One region of the Granulicatella elegans genome, then DNA from elsewhere that is predicted to be linked to it. Evidence: predicted binding sites of a transcription regulator. Region 1 holds the regulator's gene; the other holds the start of a gene.

What was found. Region 1 encodes HrcA, which represses chaperone genes, less so after heat shock. Its sites were predicted from a motif close to TTAGCACTCNNNNNNNNNGAGTGCTAA; they were not measured.
Region 2: LK443_RS05095 (co-chaperone GroES) is a predicted target of HrcA. The motif match lies at 3,854-3,880, and genes of this name have one in related genera.

The regions. Positions count from the first base shown of each region.
Region 1 is NZ_CP085953.1:1,571,705-1,581,353, reverse strand. It holds gene infB (translation initiation factor IF-2) at 1-87, shown strand, start outside; gene rbfA (30S ribosome-binding factor RbfA) at 123-482, shown strand; gene LK443_RS07830 (DUF819 domain-containing protein) at 884-2,035, shown strand; gene LK443_RS07825 (DegV family protein) at 2,172-3,020, opposite strand; gene truB (tRNA pseudouridine(55) synthase TruB) at 3,203-4,105, shown strand; gene ribF (riboflavin biosynthesis protein RibF) at 4,121-5,062, shown strand; gene LK443_RS07810 (GNAT family N-acetyltransferase) at 5,074-5,505, shown strand; gene purB (adenylosuccinate lyase) at 5,517-6,812, shown strand; gene efp (elongation factor P) at 6,874-7,437, shown strand; gene LK443_RS09390 (hypothetical protein) at 7,551-7,676, shown strand; gene hrcA (heat-inducible transcriptional repressor HrcA) at 7,868-8,908, shown strand; gene grpE (nucleotide exchange factor GrpE) at 8,923-9,486, shown strand; gene dnaK (molecular chaperone DnaK) at 9,526-9,649, shown strand, end outside.
Region 2 is NZ_CP085953.1:1,002,604-1,012,252, reverse strand. It holds gene LK443_RS05115 (SMI1/KNR4 family protein) at 1-608, shown strand, start outside; gene LK443_RS05110 (transcription repressor NadR) at 699-1,220, opposite strand; gene LK443_RS05105 (ECF transporter S component) at 1,223-1,753, opposite strand; gene groL (chaperonin GroEL) at 1,925-3,544, opposite strand; gene LK443_RS05095 (co-chaperone GroES) at 3,564-3,833, opposite strand; gene LK443_RS05090 (hypothetical protein) at 3,993-4,274, shown strand; gene LK443_RS05085 (hypothetical protein) at 4,436-4,630, shown strand; gene plsX (phosphate acyltransferase PlsX) at 4,769-5,770, opposite strand; gene recG (ATP-dependent DNA helicase RecG) at 5,763-7,814, opposite strand; gene LK443_RS05070 (DAK2 domain-containing protein) at 8,182-9,649, opposite strand, start outside.

The sequences.
Region 1 (9,649 bases):
TGTGGAATTATGATTGAAGGCTACAATGATATTAAAGTAGATGATATTATCGAAGCATTTGAAATGGTTGAAATTAAAAGAAAATAGTCTGAAATGATGGAATGAAGAGAGGAGAGTATCAAATGGCGAATTTCCGTGTTGGTCGTGTTTCTCAAGAAATTTTGAGAGAAGTGAATGATATTTTGTCAAAAAAAGTTCGTGATCCTCGTGTGCAAGAAATTACTATTACCGAGGTCGATGTAACGGGCGATTTGCAAATTGCGACGGTTTATTATACAACTTTGCAAACTTTAGCGAGTGAACGCCAAGCAACTGAACGTGGATTGGAAAAATCTAAAGGTTTAATTCGTCGTGAATTAGGGAAACGTTTATCTCTCTATAAAACGCCTGAATTAATTTTTAAACGTGATGAGTCTGTTGATTATGGAAACCATATCGAAGAATTGTTGAAGAGTATCCAACAAGAGGATGAGGAACGTTAAATACAAATAAAAAAAGTTTTTCTATAGTAATAAAGGACGCCAGTAGCCCCCTATGGGGTCTCTTGGCTAAAATTTGAGCCATGGTCTCAAATTTCCCTAGTAAAAGTAGCCAAATGGCTACTTTTACGCATATTACTATAGAATTTTTTATTTGTATTTACCTTTAAGAACTATTACTTTTTTAGTAGGAAACGTAAAATAGGTTTAATTGACTGCTTACTACTTTGGATAGTCTTTTATTTTATAACAAATAAAAAAACTCTCCGTAGTAGCTAAAGCAATGAGACTCGCAAAAGCGAGGCTGCTTGCGTCCCTAGCAACTACAGAGAAGTCTATTTTTATTTATAAAAAATTAAATTACTGTGGTATAATGGACACACTATGAATAAAAGAGGTGTGTTATGATTTCTGCAAATGAGACTTGGATTCTTTGGTCTATTATTATTGTCATTGCAACAGCAAGTATTTATTTAGAAAATCATTATGAATGGGCATCGAAAATTAGTGGTCCGATTATTGGTTTATTAGCAGCAGCTACATTAAGCAATGTTGGCATCATTCCTGTTGAATCTCCTGTTTATGATCAAGTATGGGGTGTTGTAGTTCCATTAGCGATTCCGATGTTATTATTTACATGTGATTTAAAACAAATTTGGAAAGAAAGTGGACGTCTATTATTGATTTTCTTAATTAGTTCTGTCGGAACTATATTAGGGGCTTTAGTAGGATATGCTTTCTTAGTCAAAATGATTCCTGTATTGAATCATATTGCCGGAATGATGGTTGGAAGTTATATCGGTGGTGGAGTTAACTTTGTGGCAGTTGCTTCTGCATTTGATATTCCAAAAGAATTAATTTCTGCCGCTACTGTAGCGGATAATTTATTAATGGTATTTTATTTCTTAATTTTATTAATGATTCCATCTATGGCATTTTTCAAGAAGCATTTTAAATTTGCTTATTCAAATAAAGAGTTAGAAGACTCTAAAGAGTATCGTTCTAAAACAGTCGTTACATTACAAGATATTGCTTTTGTATTTGCGATTGCAGTAGTGATTGTAACGGTAAGCTTTAGTTTATCAAAAGGGATTGCTACTCTTGGACAAAATAGTGTGATTCAATTTATCTCGAATAAGTATTTAATTCTAACCACTTTAACCGTTGCAGCTTCGACATTTTTTTCTTCATTTTTTAAGAAAATTCATGGAGCAAATGAAATTGGAACTTTCTTAATTTACTTATTCTTCGTAGTTATTGGGATTCCTGCTTCAATTGAGGCGATTATTGCGAAATCTCCATTACTTTTAGTGTTCTGTGCCATTATGGTCTTTGTAAATATGTTCGTGACATTCTTAGGGGCAAAAGTATTTGGCTTTACAATTGAAGAAGCTATTTTAGCATCAAATGCAAATATTGGAGGACCAACAACGGCAGCAGCCATGGCAGTATCAAAAGGCTGGCATCGCTTCGTAGCACCAACCATGTTAGTAGGAACATTAGGCTATATACTAGGAACCTATATTGGAATATTAGCAGGAAACTTACTAATGTAAAAGAAAAGACAAACATCAATTTAGAAAGAAGACCTAAGAAGATGTTTGTCTTATTTTATTGAAAAAGACTTCCTATAGTAGCAGGCAAGAGACCTGTAAGGTCCTAATACTACTATTAAGGAAGTCTATTAAAGATTTATTTTTTCTCTAGGTAAGTAACCGCCATTGCATCTACACCTGTATGGCTCATAATAATTGGTGAAGTCATTACAATTGTAAGTTTAGCATCAGGGAATAACTCACGTAATGTATCAATTTGAGATTGATTAAACTCATTCAATCCAGCATGCATAATGCCAATTTCTTGGATACCATTAGGGCAAGCTTTCATTTCCTCAAAAACTTCATCATATTTCTTCTGAAGAGACTTTAAACCTCTCCCTTTTTGAACAATCTCAATTTTACCATTAATTACTTCTAAAAATAGTTTGATGTTTAATAAATTAGAGAAAGCTCCCATGACACGACTAATACGACCACCTTTAATTAAATTATCTAGGTTTAAAACGGTTAAATATAATTTTGTACGTTGACGAGTACTTTCAATAACTTCTAAAATTTCTTCAACACTTTTGCCTTCTTTGGCAGCTTTCGCAGCTTCACGAACAATGATTCCCATTGAACGAGAAGTGAAGTCTGAATCAACAACCGTTACAGTTGATTCCGTAAGATCTGCTGCTTGTCTTGCAGCATTAACAGTTCCACTAATCGAATTCATTAAGTGAATAGAAATAATTTCAGAACCGTCTTTTCCTAATTTGTCATACAGTTCTACAAAACGACCAATGGAAGGTTGAGCAGTCATTGGTAATTCAGAACTTGCAATCATTTTATTTTTGAATTCTTCTTTTGTAATAGTTTCACCGTCTAAATAATGTTCTTCTTGAATGGTAATATTTAATGGAACTACATGGATATTGAAATCTTGGATTTCTTGTTCGGTTAAATCAGCAGTTGAATCTGTCACTATGATTATACGAGACATGTTGTCACTCCTTTTAACTTAATATATTTCTATCATAGCATATTTTTTACAAAACACCTAGCATAATATTTTTTACTAAGATAAGAGATGCGTTCCAGCATAGGATTTGTTTTTTTTTAAGAAAATCTATGATAAAATATGATAAGTTATTAAGTAAAATTTATGGAAAAAGGAAGAAAACAATGGACGGAATTTTACCATTATGGAAAGAAAAAGGGATGACTTCATTCGACTGTGTCTTTAAAGTGAGACGCTTATTACAAACGAAAAAAGTAGGTCATTCAGGTACTTTAGATCCAGAAGTAGATGGTGTTTTGCCAATTTGTGTTGGAAAAGCAACAAAAGTGGTAGAGTATTTATTAGAATCTAATAAAGTCTATCAAGGAGAGATTTGTTTAGGGATTGCTACTGCAACAGAAGATGCTCATGGAGAAATTGTGAAACAAGAAGCGATAATGACTCCATTTACCATTAATCAAATTGATGCTATGATGGAAACTTTTCAAGGAGAAATTACTCAAATTCCTCCAATGTATTCTGCTGTGAAAGTTAATGGTAAAAGACTATACGAATATGCTCGAAAAGGAGAATCCGTTGAACGTCCAGAAAGAAAAGTGAATATATACGAGTTTAAACGTACTTCGACTCCTGAATATGATGAAGCGACGAAAACACAAAAATGGACCTTTGAAGTTAGCTGTAGTAAAGGGACTTATGTTCGTACATTAGCTGTTGATTTAGGAGAAAAATTAGGAGTACCTTCTCATATGTCGCAATTAACTCGTATTAAAAGTGGCCCATTTATGTCAGAACAATGTGTGACATTATCACAATTAGAGGCTTTAGTAGAACAACATCAAGCTTCATCCATCCTTCGACCTTTAGAAGAAGTATTTGAAACATATCCTAGAGTGGATGTGAGTGAAGAATTCGTTACAAAAGTGAAAAATGGAGCCATTTTAACAACAGCAGAATTACCTCAAGTGATAGAACCTTCAACTTTTTATATTGAAGGTGAATTAATAGCCTTATACGGACCTCATCCTGAGAAAAAAGGACTATTAAAACCGATTAAAATGTTTTAAAGAAAGAGAGATAACATGCAAATTATAAAAATCACCCATCCTTATCAGTCTTCTCAAATTGTTCAAGAACCGATTGTGTTAGCACTTGGATTTTTTGATGGGATTCATTTAGGGCATCAGAAAGTGATTCAACAAGCAAAGGAACAAGCTCAAGAACTAGGCGTTAAATTAGCATTAATGTCATTTGACCATCATCCTTCCATTATCGTCCAAGGAGCAGATCCAGACGAATTACAATATCTATCACCCTTTGAAAGAAAGGTAGAGTTATTAGAAGAATTTGGTGTAGATATTTTTTACGTTATTGATTTTACAAAAGAATTTGCTTCATTAAGTCCTCAAGAATTTGTTGATCAATACATAGTTGGGCTAAATGCTGTAGCAGTTGTAGCTGGATTTGATTATACTTATGGGAAAAAAGATATTGCCAATATGGAATTATTACCGACATATGCAAAAGAAAGATTCTCGATTGTAACAATCTCAGAACAACAAACTGAAGAGCAAAAGATTGGTTCAACCGCTATTCGACAATATTTAGAAACCGGTCAAATCGAAGAAGCAAATGCACTATTAGGCTATGAATATACGATGATTGGAAAAGTGGTTCATGGTTTTGGACGTGGGAGTGCCTTATTAGGATTTCCAACAGCGAATATTGATGTTTCAACGGACACTTATTTATTAAAAAAGGGAGTTTACATAGTAGAAATTCAAGTAGAAGATAAGTGGTATCCTGCGATGGCTTCGATTGGAGTGAATCCAACGTTTAATGATGTAACGAAAATTACAATTGAAGTTTATATTTTAGATTTCCAAAGAGATATTTATGAATTCTCAGTAAGAGTAAAATGGTTGCATTATTTACGAGACGAATTAAAATTCGATGGATTAGAAGCACTTATTGCACAATTAAAAGAAGATGAAGTAAATACTAAAAAATATTTTGAAAAATAATGAGGTTAAATATGTGGTACTTGAAAAATTTTGACGAATTATCGAAAAATGAAGTTATTGAAATTTATAAAGCAAGAATTCAAACCTTTATGGTTGAACAACAATTAAATTATCAAGAAATAGATGAGATTGATAAACGAGCGTGGCATTTATTCGAAACAGATGAAACTGGTAAAGTAATTGCTTATTTACGAATCTTCCAAGAAGTAGATGGAGCTCATGTTGGACGTGTCATTGTGGATGAAGCTCATCGTAAACAAGGAAAAGGAAGAGCTCTGATAGAAAGAGCGATAGAAATTTGTCAGGAATGGTATGTTGATCAGCCGATTATGATTCATGCACAAACGTATTTACAACAGTTTTACGAATCATTAGGCTTTGAAGTTTGGTCACCACCTTATCAGCTAGTTGGAATTGAACATATAGATATGATTTTAAAATAGGAGGCATTTGTATGATTACTCGTTACACAAGACCGGAAATGGCCAATATTTGGTCAGATGAAAATCGTTATCGTTGTTGGTTAGAAGTTGAGATTTTAGCTTGCGAAGCATGGGCAGAGTTAGGAGAGATTCCTAAAGAAGATGTTCAAAAAATTCGTGATAATGCTAGTTTTTCAGTGGAAAGAATTTTAGAAATTGAAGAAGAAACAAGACACGACGTTGTAGCCTTTACTCGTGCTGTGAGTGAAACGTTAGGGGAAGAACGTAAATGGGTTCATTATGGTCTAACAAGTACAGATGTTGTCGATACTGCCTATGGCTATCAATTAAAGCAAACGAATGATATTTTACGAAAAGACTTAAGACGTTTCTTAGAGATTGTCCAACAAAAAGCGCTTGAACATAAATATACTGTATGTATGGGAAGAACGCATGGGGTACATGCAGAGCCAACGACTTTTGGGTTGAAGCTTGCATTATGGTATTCAGAAATGAAACGGAATATCGAACGATTTGAACGTGCTGCTCAGGGCGTAGAAGCTGGTAAAATTAGTGGAGCCGTTGGAACTTTTGCCAATATTCCAACTTCAGTAGAAGCATATGTTTGTGAGAAGTTACAAATTCGGCCACAAGAAATTTCAACACAAATTTTATCGAGAGATTTACATGCGGACTATATTTCAACAATCGCTTTAATTGCAACGAGTATTGAAAAATTCGCTACAGAAATTCGTGGCTTGCAAAAATCAGAAACACGTGAAGTTGAAGAATTTTTCGCAAAAGGTCAAAAAGGTTCTTCTGCAATGCCTCATAAGAGAAACCCAATCGGTTCAGAAAATATGGCTGGCTTATCAAGAGTGATTCGTGGACATATGATAACAGCGTATGAAAATGTCAACTTATGGCATGAACGAGATATTTCGCATTCTTCTGCAGAACGTATCATTATTCCAGATAGCACGATTTTATTAAATTATATGTTAAATCGTTTTGGTAATATTGTAAAAAACTTAACGGTATTCCCTGATCGTATGCTTAAAAACATGGATGCAACATTTGGATTAATTTATAGCCAACGTGTTCTATTAAAATTAATTGATAAAGGATTAAGCCGTGAAAAAGCTTATGACTTAGTACAACCATGTACAGCCTTAGCGTGGGATGAACAACGTTCATTTAGAGAAATTATTGAAAACCACGAAGAAATAATGTCCCATTTAACAGCTGAAGAATTGAATGAGGCCTTTGATTATCACTATCATATTCGACAAGTTGATGAAATTTTCCACAGAGTTGGACTTGACTAGTGCATTTTTCTAAAAAATATGGTATAAACGTATAGTAAACAAAATACGAAGGAGAGTTAACATGATTAACGTAAGTGATTTAAAAGCAGGAATGACTTTCATTCTTGATGGAAAATTAATTAAAGTGTTGGAAATCAGCCACCACAAACCAGGTAAAGGAAATACTGTAATGCGTATGAAAATCCGTGACGTTCGTAATGGATCAACAGTTGATACTACAATGAGACCTGATGAAAAAGTAGAACGTGCTCACATCGATACAAAAGACGTTCAATACTTATACAGCCAAGATAATGTTGGTGTATTCATGGACTTAGAAAGCTATGAACAGTATGAAATTCCAGAAGAAACAATCGAAAACGAATTGAAATACATTTTGGAAAACATGGAAGTTAAAATCCAATTCTACGGAACAGAAGTAATTGGGGTTTCATTACCTTCAACAGTTGTATTACAAGTAACTGAAACTCAACCATCAATTAAAGGTGCTACTGTTACAGGTTCTGGTAAACCAGCAACAATGGAAACAGGATTAGTCGTAAACGTTCCAGACTTCATCGAAGCTGGCGAGTACTTAGAAGTAAACACTTCAGAAGGTACATACGTACGTCGTGCAACTAAATAATGAATAAAGAGAAGAAACAGTTTGCGAGAGCAAACTGTTTTTTTGATACGCTTTTGTTTCCATTTCTACCATCCTATGTTACACTAGCAAAAAGTGAACAAGAGGTGATAGAGATGAAAATTGCAGTAAAGGGTGGAACGCTTGTTGATTCAAGATTAGGATATGTAGTAGAAAATAAGTTTTTTATCAATGAGACAGCTTTAGCTGGCTTCTTGCGACCTTGCTACTACATCTATTAGTCAAAATTTTTAATATTTTTAGGTTATGTAAAGGAGAAATCCCGATACATAGCCTTTTTTCTATAACAAAAATATTTTTAAAATCAGACTAAAGACCGAGTGTTTTATTATTGACTTACTTTGACCAATATGATAAATTATACATGTGGTTAGCACTCGTCTTAGTCAAGTGCTAAAGAGAGGTGACCAAAATGTTAACCGATAGACAATTGCTAATCTTACAATCGATTATTCAACTATATACGGAAACATTAGAACCAGTTGGATCAAAAAAGTTGATGCAGCATACGGGTTTAGCAGTAAGTTCTGCAACCATTCGAAATGAAATGATGAAGCTAGAAGAGATGGGATACCTTGAAAAAAATCATTCCTCTTCAGGACGAGTTCCATCGAATCAAGGGTATCGATATTATTTAGATAATATTTTACCTGTTCAGAACAGTCCTGTTTCATTAAGCATTCGAAATCAAATCCGTGAAACTTTCCAGCAATCGACCATGGAAATTCAAGATGTCTTTAAAGTTTCGGCAGATATATTGTCGACGCTGACGAATTACACAACGATTTCCATCGGACCCGCAGTAAGGAGTGCTACATTATCTGGATTTCGACTCGTTCGACTAGGGTTAAACCAAGTAATGGCAATTTTAGTCATGAGCAATGGTTTAGTTGAAAATAAAGTGTACTCGATTCCAAGTGCGATTGATGATTCCGACTTAGATAAAGTCGTTCGAATGATCAATGAGGAATTGATTGGCTTGCCACTAGAAACTGTTCTCCAACGTTTGAAGACTGATTTACCAGCTTTAATGAATCGATATATGAATTCTCAAATTCAAATTGTCAAAGTGATTCAAGATATGATGAACCAATTTGAACAAGATAGACTCCATGTTGCAGGAAGAAGATATTTATTAAATTACTTCGACTCACATGCCGATGTCCATCATTTAAAAGAAATTTATCGATTAATGGATGACCAATCAAAGATGCACGAATTAGTGATGCCTTCTAACCGAGATATCCAAATTCGTTTAGGATCTGAGATGAACGACCCATTATTAGGAGAATTTAGTATTATTACAGCAAGCTATGAAACTCCAAAACACGATAAAGGAATCATCGCTTTATTAGGACCTAAAAATATGCCGTATTCGAATGTTCTATCAATTGTCAAAGGATTACAAGAAGAGCTCACAACAACAATGGAGCAATATTATAGAAACTTATAAAAGGAGATGGAAGCTTGGAAACAAATGAAGAAAAAGACGTTCAACAAACTCAAGAAGTAGAAGAAGAGAAATCTCCTGAAGTAGAAGAGTTTGAAGAAACTGTCGAAGAAACCGAAGAAGTTGAACTTTCTGTTGAAGAAAAATTACAACAAGAAATTTCTCAATTAAATGACCAAGTATATCGCTTATCTGCAGAAATTGCGAATATTCAAAAGCGAAATGCAAAAGAGCGACAAGATGCAGCAAAGTATCGTAGTCAATCTTTAGCACAAAACTTATTGAATGTGATTGATAATCTAGAAAGAGCGATTGCTTCACCTAGTGAATCAGAAGAAGCGAAAAATCTGAAAAAAGGAGTCGAAATGGTATATGAAGGTTTCTTATATGCCCTAAAAGAAGAAGGCATTGAAGAAATCGAAGCATTAAATCAACCATTTGACCCAAATAAACATCACGCTGTTCAAGCTGTTCCAGCTGAAGAAGGACAAGAAAGTGATGTCGTTGTTCAAGTGTTTCAAAAAGGCTATGTATTGAAAGATCGTGTATTAAGACCAGCGATGGTTATCGTCTCTCAATAAGCCAAGTAAAAAATTATAAATTATAGGAGTGTAACAATTATGAGTAAAATTATTGGTATTGACTTAGGAACTACAAACTCAGCAGTTGCTGTATTAGAAGGAAATGAAGCTAAAATTATTCCAAATCCAGAAGGAAATCGTACAACACCATCAGTTGTAGCGT
Region 2 (9,649 bases), 570 kb from region 1:
TACAATGGATTCAACAGGAAGGTGCGGGTTATTTTCTTCAATCAAAGATTGATACAATCGAATCTACTCGTTTTGGATTAGACTATACTCTATTAAATGGCATTGCAGGATTAGAACAGGGAAATTGGATGAGTTTATTGGATAACTATTTTTTACCTGAAGAAACGGGGTTGCCTAATTACTTTATTCCATTTTTTAAAGATGAATCTGTTTACTATTGTTTTGATTATCTTGAAAAAAGAAAAGAACCTACCATTCGTCTCATAGATGTAGAAATGGATCAATGGCTAACGATTGCTTCTTCCTTTGAGGACTTAATCGATTCTCTAAAACCTCATACTGAACTAGTAACATTCGACCATCGTCATTGGGTAAGCCTTCATACTCGCAGACAACAATTAGGGTTATTTCATCCTGATAATTTTCAAATACTGTTAGAAATTGAAGAGGAAGAAGATTTTAACAGTTATATTTACTGGCTTGCGAAAGGCTTAGAACAAAATCCCCCAATTTCTTCCATTGCACAAGAAGCACTCGATTTTTTATTGGAATACCGAAAACAAGAATTAGAAAACTCTCCAGCATACAAATTGATTCAACAGAATTAAACGAATAATGGATAGACAAAGAACAAGACTTTCTGGTATAGTAGTAGCGATACTCATTGCTACTACTATACCAGAAAGTCTATACGTACTTTATAAAGAGTCCTCGATTAAAAACCCCAACTTTCTCAAAGCTCGTTCAATTTCATCTAAATCTTGCTTCGTATCAGCTTCCACTAAATGATAATGAACCCCATCCGTAATCTCAGACAATGGACGAAATTCCGTTTCCTCTACTTGCTTCATAAAATGAACAATATCTCTACGACAAGTCATTTTCAATAATGTTTGAATTTCCCCATAAACAGGATGATCCACTAATACCGTTTTAACTCTTCCACCATTATCCACAATAGCAACTAACTCTTCTTCAATATCATCAATCGTATGTTTCACTTTAAACAAACGATGCATTTGTTGCGGTTGCTTAGAAGCAGAATGAATATATCCTCGATTCGTCGAAATAATTTCTTCCCCATCTGCACGCAAAATTGCAATATCCTGAACAATAATTTGTCTTGTCACATGAAAATGGTCCGCTAATTGCTGTCCGTTAATCGCTGATGAAGATTCTTTTAATAAAGTCAATAATTGCTTTCTACGTGTAATGGTCACTATTAACCCTCTCTCTTATGAATTTTCTGTAAAGAACGATAAATACCAATCGCTATTACATAGTCTACCATACTATGAATCATCGTACCAACTCCCACTAAGACAAATAAGACATACAATAATTTTTGAAGATCTTGTCCTGTCACACTATAAAAGACAAAACATACAAAAACTTCACCTATCGCATGGATAATTGCTAAAACAATATTAAATAACCAGGAAGATTTTTTATTTTCTAAAATATTCGGGAATTTTCTAAAATAAAGCGCCCCTAATGTCCCAAATAAAATATGAGAAAAAGCTCGTAATACAATAATAAATGGAAAACCCGCTAATAAAAATCCAAGTGTTGAACCTAATACAACAAATACCGTCATCCAAGGAGAAAGAAACATCGCAATAAATATAGCTACGTGACTTCCTAAAGTATAGGATGCCGGTGGAATGACAATTTTGAATGGCATTATAATCGGAACTACAATCGCAATTGCTGTTAGTAAGGCTGTTAACGTTAAAAATCTATTTTTCTTCATTTTAAAAAACTCCTTTTCTGTATATACAGTAGTGTATACCATGACTTTACAGAATTCAATACTATTTTATGAATTTAAGAGAATTTTTATTATGAAAAAAGGAAAAAGACTTCTCGCTGCAGCTTGCGTCCATAGCTACTTCTGAGAAGTCTAGTTTAAAGTTTTATCCGATTACATCATACCCATTCCTGGATCCATTCCAGGCATTGCTGGTGCAGCGGGGATTGGTTTATCTGCAACAACTGCTTCTGTTGTTAATAATAAAGCAGATACAGATGCTGCATTTTGTAAAGCAGAACGAGTTACTTTAGTAGGATCTACAATTCCTGCTTCAATCATATTTACCCATTCATCACTTGCTGCATTATATCCAATTCCTAACTCTTGATTCTTCAAATGAGCCACAATTACAGAACCTTCTAATCCAGCATTTGTTGCAATTTGACGAAGTGGTTCTTCTAATGAACGAGAAACAATTTTCGCTCCAGTTGCTTCATCACCTTCTAATTCTAAAGCATCTACTGTTTTTTGAACATTCACTAGTGCAGTTCCACCACCAGAAACGATTCCTTCTTCAACAGCAGCACGTGTGGCATTTAAAGCATCTTCAATACGTAATTTTTTCTCTTTCAATTCTGTTTCAGTTGCAGCACCTACTTTAATAACAGCTACTCCACCTGATAATTTTGCTAAACGTTCTTGTAATTTTTCACGATCAAAATCACTTGTTGTATCTTGTGCTTGAGAACGAATTAAAGCTACACGATTCGCAATTAATTCTTTTGAACCTGCACCTTCAACAATTGTTGTATTATCTTTAGAAACAACTACTTTTCCAGCTGTACCTAATTGTGCTAATGTAGCATCTTTTAATTCTAAGCCTAAATCTTCTGTAATAACTTGAGCTCCTGTTAATACAGCAATATCTTCTAACATCGCTTTACGGCGGTCACCAAATCCTGGAGCTTTAACAGCAACTACATTAAATGTTCCACGTAATTTATTTAAAACTAATGTTGGCAATGCTTCTCCATCTACATCGTCCGCAATAATTAATAATGCACGACCTTGTTGAACGATTTGTTCTAATAATGGAATAATTTCTTGAATATTAGAAACTTTTTTATCTGTAATTAAAATAAATGGATTGTCTAGATGAGCCACCATTTTATCATTATCTGTTACCATATATTGAGATAAGTAACCACGATCAAATTGCATTCCTTCTACAACATCTAATTCCGTTTCAATACCTTTTGATTCTTCAATTGTAATAACACCATCGTTGCCTACTTTTTCCATTGCTTCTGCAATTAAACTACCGACTTCTTGAGATCCTGAAGAAATAGCCGCTACTTGCGCAATTGCTTCTTTTGATTCTACAGGACGAGAAATTTTGTGTAATTCTTCTACAGCAGCACGTGTCGCTAATTCAATTCCACGACGAATGCCTACTGGATTTGCCCCTGCAGTTACATTTTTTAAACCTTCACGAACGATTGCTTGCGTTAAAACTGTTGCAGTTGTTGTTCCATCTCCGGCAATATCATTTGTTTTAGATGCTACTTCTGCGACTAATTTTGCACCCATATTTTCAAAATGATCTTCTAATTCAATTTCTTTTGCAATTGTTACCCCATCATTTGTGATTAATGGAGAACCAAATGCTTTTTCTAATACAACATTACGACCTTTAGGCCCTAAAGTTACTTTTACTGTATTTGCTAAAATATCTACTCCACGTAGCATCGATGCTCTTGCATCTTCCGAAAACTTAATATCTTTTACCATTTTTCAGTTCCTCGCTTTCTTATTGTACAATTGCAATAATATCTTGTTCTTTTACAATAATATATTCTTGACCATCTAATTTCACTTCAGTTCCTGTATATTTTTCAAAGACAACACGGTCTCCTACTTGAACTTGACGATCTTTTTCTTCTGTAAATTCACTCACAGCTAATACTGTCGCAAATTGTAATTTTTCTTGTGCAGCAGTTGGTAAAAATAATCCTCCCGCTGTTTTTTCTTCTTGTTCTACCATTTGAATAACAACACGATCTTTTAACGGTTTTAACATATTCATTCCTCCTTAATTTTTTAGCACTCTTTGCACTCAAGTGCTAACCACATTACTATAGTACTCATTTGGTCAAAAAAAATCAAGAAAAATCACTTGAAAAATATGCTGCAATCTTGTAAGATTTTTTTAAGGAATAATGATGGGGAGGACTTTTTTATGATTAGCAAACGACAGTTTTTTGTACATTGTATTTTAGAAATTTTAATTGCTAGTTTCTTTATTTTTTTAGCAGTACTACTTCTTCCCATTCGTGGTTGGGAATTTGCAACCATCTTTTGTTGTGTTTTTGCCACATTTAGTATTTCAAATGCAATTCGAATGGTACAATCTTATCTTGCTATGAGAAAATTTATTAATGAAACAGTAAATTTATTAGAAAAAAGTGCCCATCTTTATGAATTAGAAGATGATGATGATGATAACTCATCAAAAGAATAAGAGAGGTTACCAACTTGAATAAAAAACTCTTAATCTATTCACTAGAAACTACTTGTATCCTTATCATTCTTGTTATGCTTTACGCAAGCTTAACGAATAAATCTATGTTAGATTTTGTTTATATTGGAAATTCTTTAACACTACTAAGTTTCCCTTTTTTAATGATTGGCTTAACTCTATTAGTCATTCAATCTGGAAATTTTGACTTTTTCCTGTATAGTTTACGTTCAAAGAAAAAAGGGTATGTTCCACAAAAGAAAAAATCGTATCAGTCTATTATTCATTTTTGTTTATGGACTTTTGCATTGTTATGGATTATTTCAATTCTATTAACATCTCCAATAATTTTTAAATAATCAACAAAAAAAGTGACGTCTGCATCAATAGCACGTCACTTTTTATATTACTTAGGAAAAACTTTGCATAGTAGATAAGGCATGAAACAACAAAGCTGTTTGCTGGCGTCGTCTATTCCTATATAGCAAAGTCTATCTCTAGTTCTCCTCAAAATAATCGAACAAATCTTTCACCACGCCACTTCGAACAATCGTATCAATTTGCTTCATCGCAAAATAAACACTACTTGCACTAGAAGAACCATGCGCCTTCACTACAGGAGCTTTCAATCCAAATAAAACAGCCCCACCAAATTGCGAATAATCCAAAGTATTTTTCAATGAACGGAAAGTATCCTTTAATAATAAAGCCCCCAGTTTACCTGTAATACCCTGACTTAAAATATTCTCCTTCAATAAACTCATCATTGTTAAAGCAGTACCTTCAATCGTTTTTAAAACAGCATTCCCTGTAAAACCATCTGTTACAACAACATCTGCAATTCCATTTAAAATTTCTCTTGCTTCAACATTTCCAACAAAATGAATCGATGAATTTTCTTGAAGAAGTGGATAAACACTTTTGACTAAATCATTCCCTTTCCCTTCTTCAGTACCATTATTTAATAAACCAACTGTTGGATTTTCAATATTTAATACATATTTTGCATAATAAGAACCTAAGACTGCAAATTGTTCTAAATTTTGTACTTTACATTGAGCATTTGCACCAACATCCATTAAAATAAATTGACGATTTTCCTTTCCAACAACGGGTAAAACTGGCATTAAACCTGGACGATCAATTCCTTTAATACGACCAACAATTAATAAACCACTTGCTAATAATCCACCAGTATTTCCTGCTGAAAATAGAGCATCTGCTTCGCCATCTTTCACGGCTTGAGCTGCAACTACCATAGAAGCATCTTTTTTACGACGAACAGCCTTAACAGGTTCATCTTCACTCGTTACTTTTTCACTACAATGAATAATTCTAATATTCGGCAGTGTTTCTGTCATCACCGCTTGAATACTTTCTTGATCTCCATATAATTGAAATTCATTTTCTGGATATTCTTTTGCAGCTTGAATAGCACCTGCTACAATTTCTTTAGGAGCATTGTCTCCACCCATCGCATCAATGGCAATTCTAACCATTTATAACTTCCTCCGTTTCACGACTTGTTTGTTCAATAAATTCTTGTATTTCTTTATAAGCTACACTGTCTTCTTCTTCGATAACAAATGTAATAGCATCTTCTCTTGCTTGTTCTAGTATATCATAATCTTGTACAATGTCAGCCACTTTAAACTCTGGAATCCCTGATTGTCGTAATCCAAAAACGTCACCTGAACCACGTAATTCTAAGTCTTTCTGACTCAGATAAAATCCATCTGTCGATTCACACATAATTTGCATTCTTTGTTTTCCTTGCTCTGTTTTAGGTGATGCAATCAAAATACACGTCGATGCATGTTCTCCACGTCCTACTCGTCCTCTTAACTGATGTAATTGAGCTAATCCAAATCGATCTGCATCTAATATGACCATGACAGTAGCATTTGGCACGTCAACTCCGACTTCAATAACGGTTGTAGAAACTAGTACTTGTACATCGTTCTTTTGGAAAGCAGTCATAACACTTTCTTTTTCATCACTTTTTAAACGTCCATGTAATAATCCTACTGACAAACGATTTTCAAATCGTTTAGAAATCATTTCATAAATTTCAGTAGCATTTTGAACATCTAAATTTTCACTTTCTTCAATTAAAGGAGAGATGACATAAGCTTGTCTGCCAGCTTGAACTTGTTTTTCAACATAATCGTAGACTTTTTCCAACTCTTGTTCTTTGACCCAAAATGTTTGAATCGGTTGTCGTCCTTTAGGAGCTTCTTTTAAGATGGATGTATCCATTTCTCCAAAAGTCGTAATGGCTAGTGTTCTTGGAATTGGAGTTGCTGTCATTTGCAACACATTTACTCCTATTCCTTTTTGAGCTAATTGTGCTCTTTGCTTCACTCCAAAACGATGCTGTTCATCAATAACAATAAAAGCTAAATCGTGATAAATGACATCTTCCTGGAATAAGGCATGCGTCCCCACTAACAGTTGAAGTTCTCCATTTTCTAATTGCTCTAATAACTGCCGTCTTTCTTTTAAAGTTGTTGTTCCAGTAAGTTTTCCAACTTTTATTTCTGTCTCTTTTGTTAAGGTACAAATAGTTTCATAATGTTGGTCTGCTAATAATTCTGTTGGAACCATTAAGCAAGCCTGTTTTCCTGTTAAAGCAGTCGCTACCATTGCAATTGTGCCAACAACCGTTTTCCCGCTTCCTACGTCTCCTTGTAATAATCGACTCATTTCATACGGAGCTCTTAAGTCATAGCAAATTTCATTGACAACTTTCTTTTGTCCTTCAGTTAGTGTAAAAGGTAAAGTTTGAATAAATGCCTTTAATGCAGTATTTTCATATAAAATACTTTGTCCTTGTTTTGAATGATGTCTCTTCTTTTTTAAGCTTTGTAGTTTTAACTGGTAACAAAATAATTCTTGATATACTAATTGCTGTCTAGATTGTTTTGAATGACGTTCATCTTTTGGAAAATGCATCCCTTCCACAGCTTCTGGATGTGATAATAATTGTCTTTTTTTCTGAATGGAAGCAGGTAATGGATTTGGAATATTTTCTTTATACAACGGTAAAGCTGTTTGAATCAATTTCAACAATGTACTTTGTCGAATGGATTTATTTGTTCGGTATACCGCTTCAAAATTGGACGTTTTCCCCATATCTTCTTTAGTTGAAATGATTTTCATCCCCATTAAAGTGGAGCGTTTGGCATCCCATTTCCCAAAAATAATACATTCTTGATGTTGGATTAATTTATTTTTTAAATAGGGTTGGTTAAAAAAGGACACTTGGATGACTTGTTCTCCAATCGCCATTCGACAGGAAATTCGGTTTTTCTTAAATCCATAATAATGAACAACTGGTTCTGTTACAATAATTCCTGCTAATGTCACTTTTTCTTGATCCATAATAGTTGAAACATCTCTTACTTGAAGGTCTTCGTATCGAAATGGAAAATGTGTTAATAAGTCATAAATGGTATCAATGCCTAAGTCATGTAATGGTCCCATTCGTTTAGGTCCTACACCCGATAAAAATCTTACTGATTGAAATATTGTTTTATCCATTTCTTCACCTCCAAACATTCTATTCTTTTATAGTTTAGATAGGAAAAGACATACTGTCAACTGTTGTTAAAAGGAAAATAGACAAGAAATTTTATTGTAGCAAAAGGACGGCAGCAAACCTTCGGTTTCATGCCTAAACTTTGAGCCTAGGGTCTCAAAGTTTCCTGTAATATGAACCGAAATGGTTCATATTACTAATGCTACTATAAATTTTCTTGTCTATTTTTACGATTCTTTCGTTTAGAATTACAGAAATTTCATAGTAGCAATAGCCAGTAGCCTCGCAAGCGAGACTACTGGCTATTGCTACTACTGTTTCTATCATCAAAAAAAGACTGGACGTTTTCCATCCAGTCTTTCTAATATTCTATTCTACTGCTAATAAATATGCATATACAGGTTGTAAACCTTCATGTAATTCTACTTCAATATCTGGGAAATGTTCTTCAACATAAGAAACAATTTCTTCTGCTTCAGATACTTCTACATCTTCCCCAACTAAAATGGTTAAAATTTCAGATTCATCATTCACCATTTTCGCAATTGTATCAATTGTCGCTTGTTTACGATCTGGTACATTAATTAAAATTTTACCATTTACAATACCCATGAAGTCCTGTTCTTTAATATCTACTCCATCGATTGAAGTATCACGCACGGCATTTGTAATTTGACCGCTTGTCACTAATGACAATTGATCTGTCATTGCTTTTTGATTTTCTTCAAGACTAGCTTGTGGATTAAACGCTAATAATGAAGACAAGCCTTCAGAAATTGTTCTACTTGCTACAACTACTACTTCTGCATCTTCACTTACTTCAGCAGCTTGGTTTGCAGCCATTAAAATATTTTTATTATTTGGTAAAACAATAACTTTTTCAGCATGAGCTTCTTTTACTGCTGCTAAAATATCTTCTGTACTTGGGTTCATTGTTTGACCACCATTAATAATCGTTGTCACACCCATGCTCTTGAATAATTCATGAATTCCTTCACCTGCAGCTACAGCAACAATTCCATACTCAGCTTTTGGAGCAGCTGCTTTTACTTTATCAGTATAGTCTGTTTTTAAAACTTCCTCATGTTGCATACGCATATTGTCAACTTTTACTTTCATTAATGAACCAAAGCGTTGACCATAATTCATGACTTCACCAGGACGCTCTGTATGAACGTGAACTTTAATAATTTCATCATCCGCTACAACTAATAGAGAATCCCCTAATTCATTTAAGTAATTACGGAATGTATCATAGTCGAATGTATCGACAACTGTTTCCCCTTCACCGATACGTACCATAATTTCAGTACAATAACCGAATTGAATATCAGCTGTAGAAGCATGTTCATAATCAATGCCACTTTCATGATGGGCAACTGAACTTAAATCAATTTTATTCGTTGATAATGCTTGAACTGGAGTAGCTTCCCCTGTTAAAGCTTCATAAAATCCGTTATAAATAAATACTAAACCTTGACCACCTGAGTCAACTACACCAACTTCTTTTAATACAGGTAATAAATCTGGAGTTTTATCTAATGATTTTTGAGCACCACGTAATACAGAACCCATCACTTCAATAATATCATTCGAACGTTCTAATTTACGAACACCTCTTTTAGCAGATTCACGGGCAACTGTTAAGATTGTTCCTTCAACAGGTTTCATAACGGCTTTATAAGCTGTTTCAACCCCTTTTGTAAATGCTTCTGCTAAATCTTCTCCTGTTAATTCATCTTTTCCTTCAACTGCTTTTGAAAAACCACGGAATAATTGCGATAAAATAACTCCTGAATTTCCACGAGCACCCATTAATAAACCTTTTGCTAAGTCT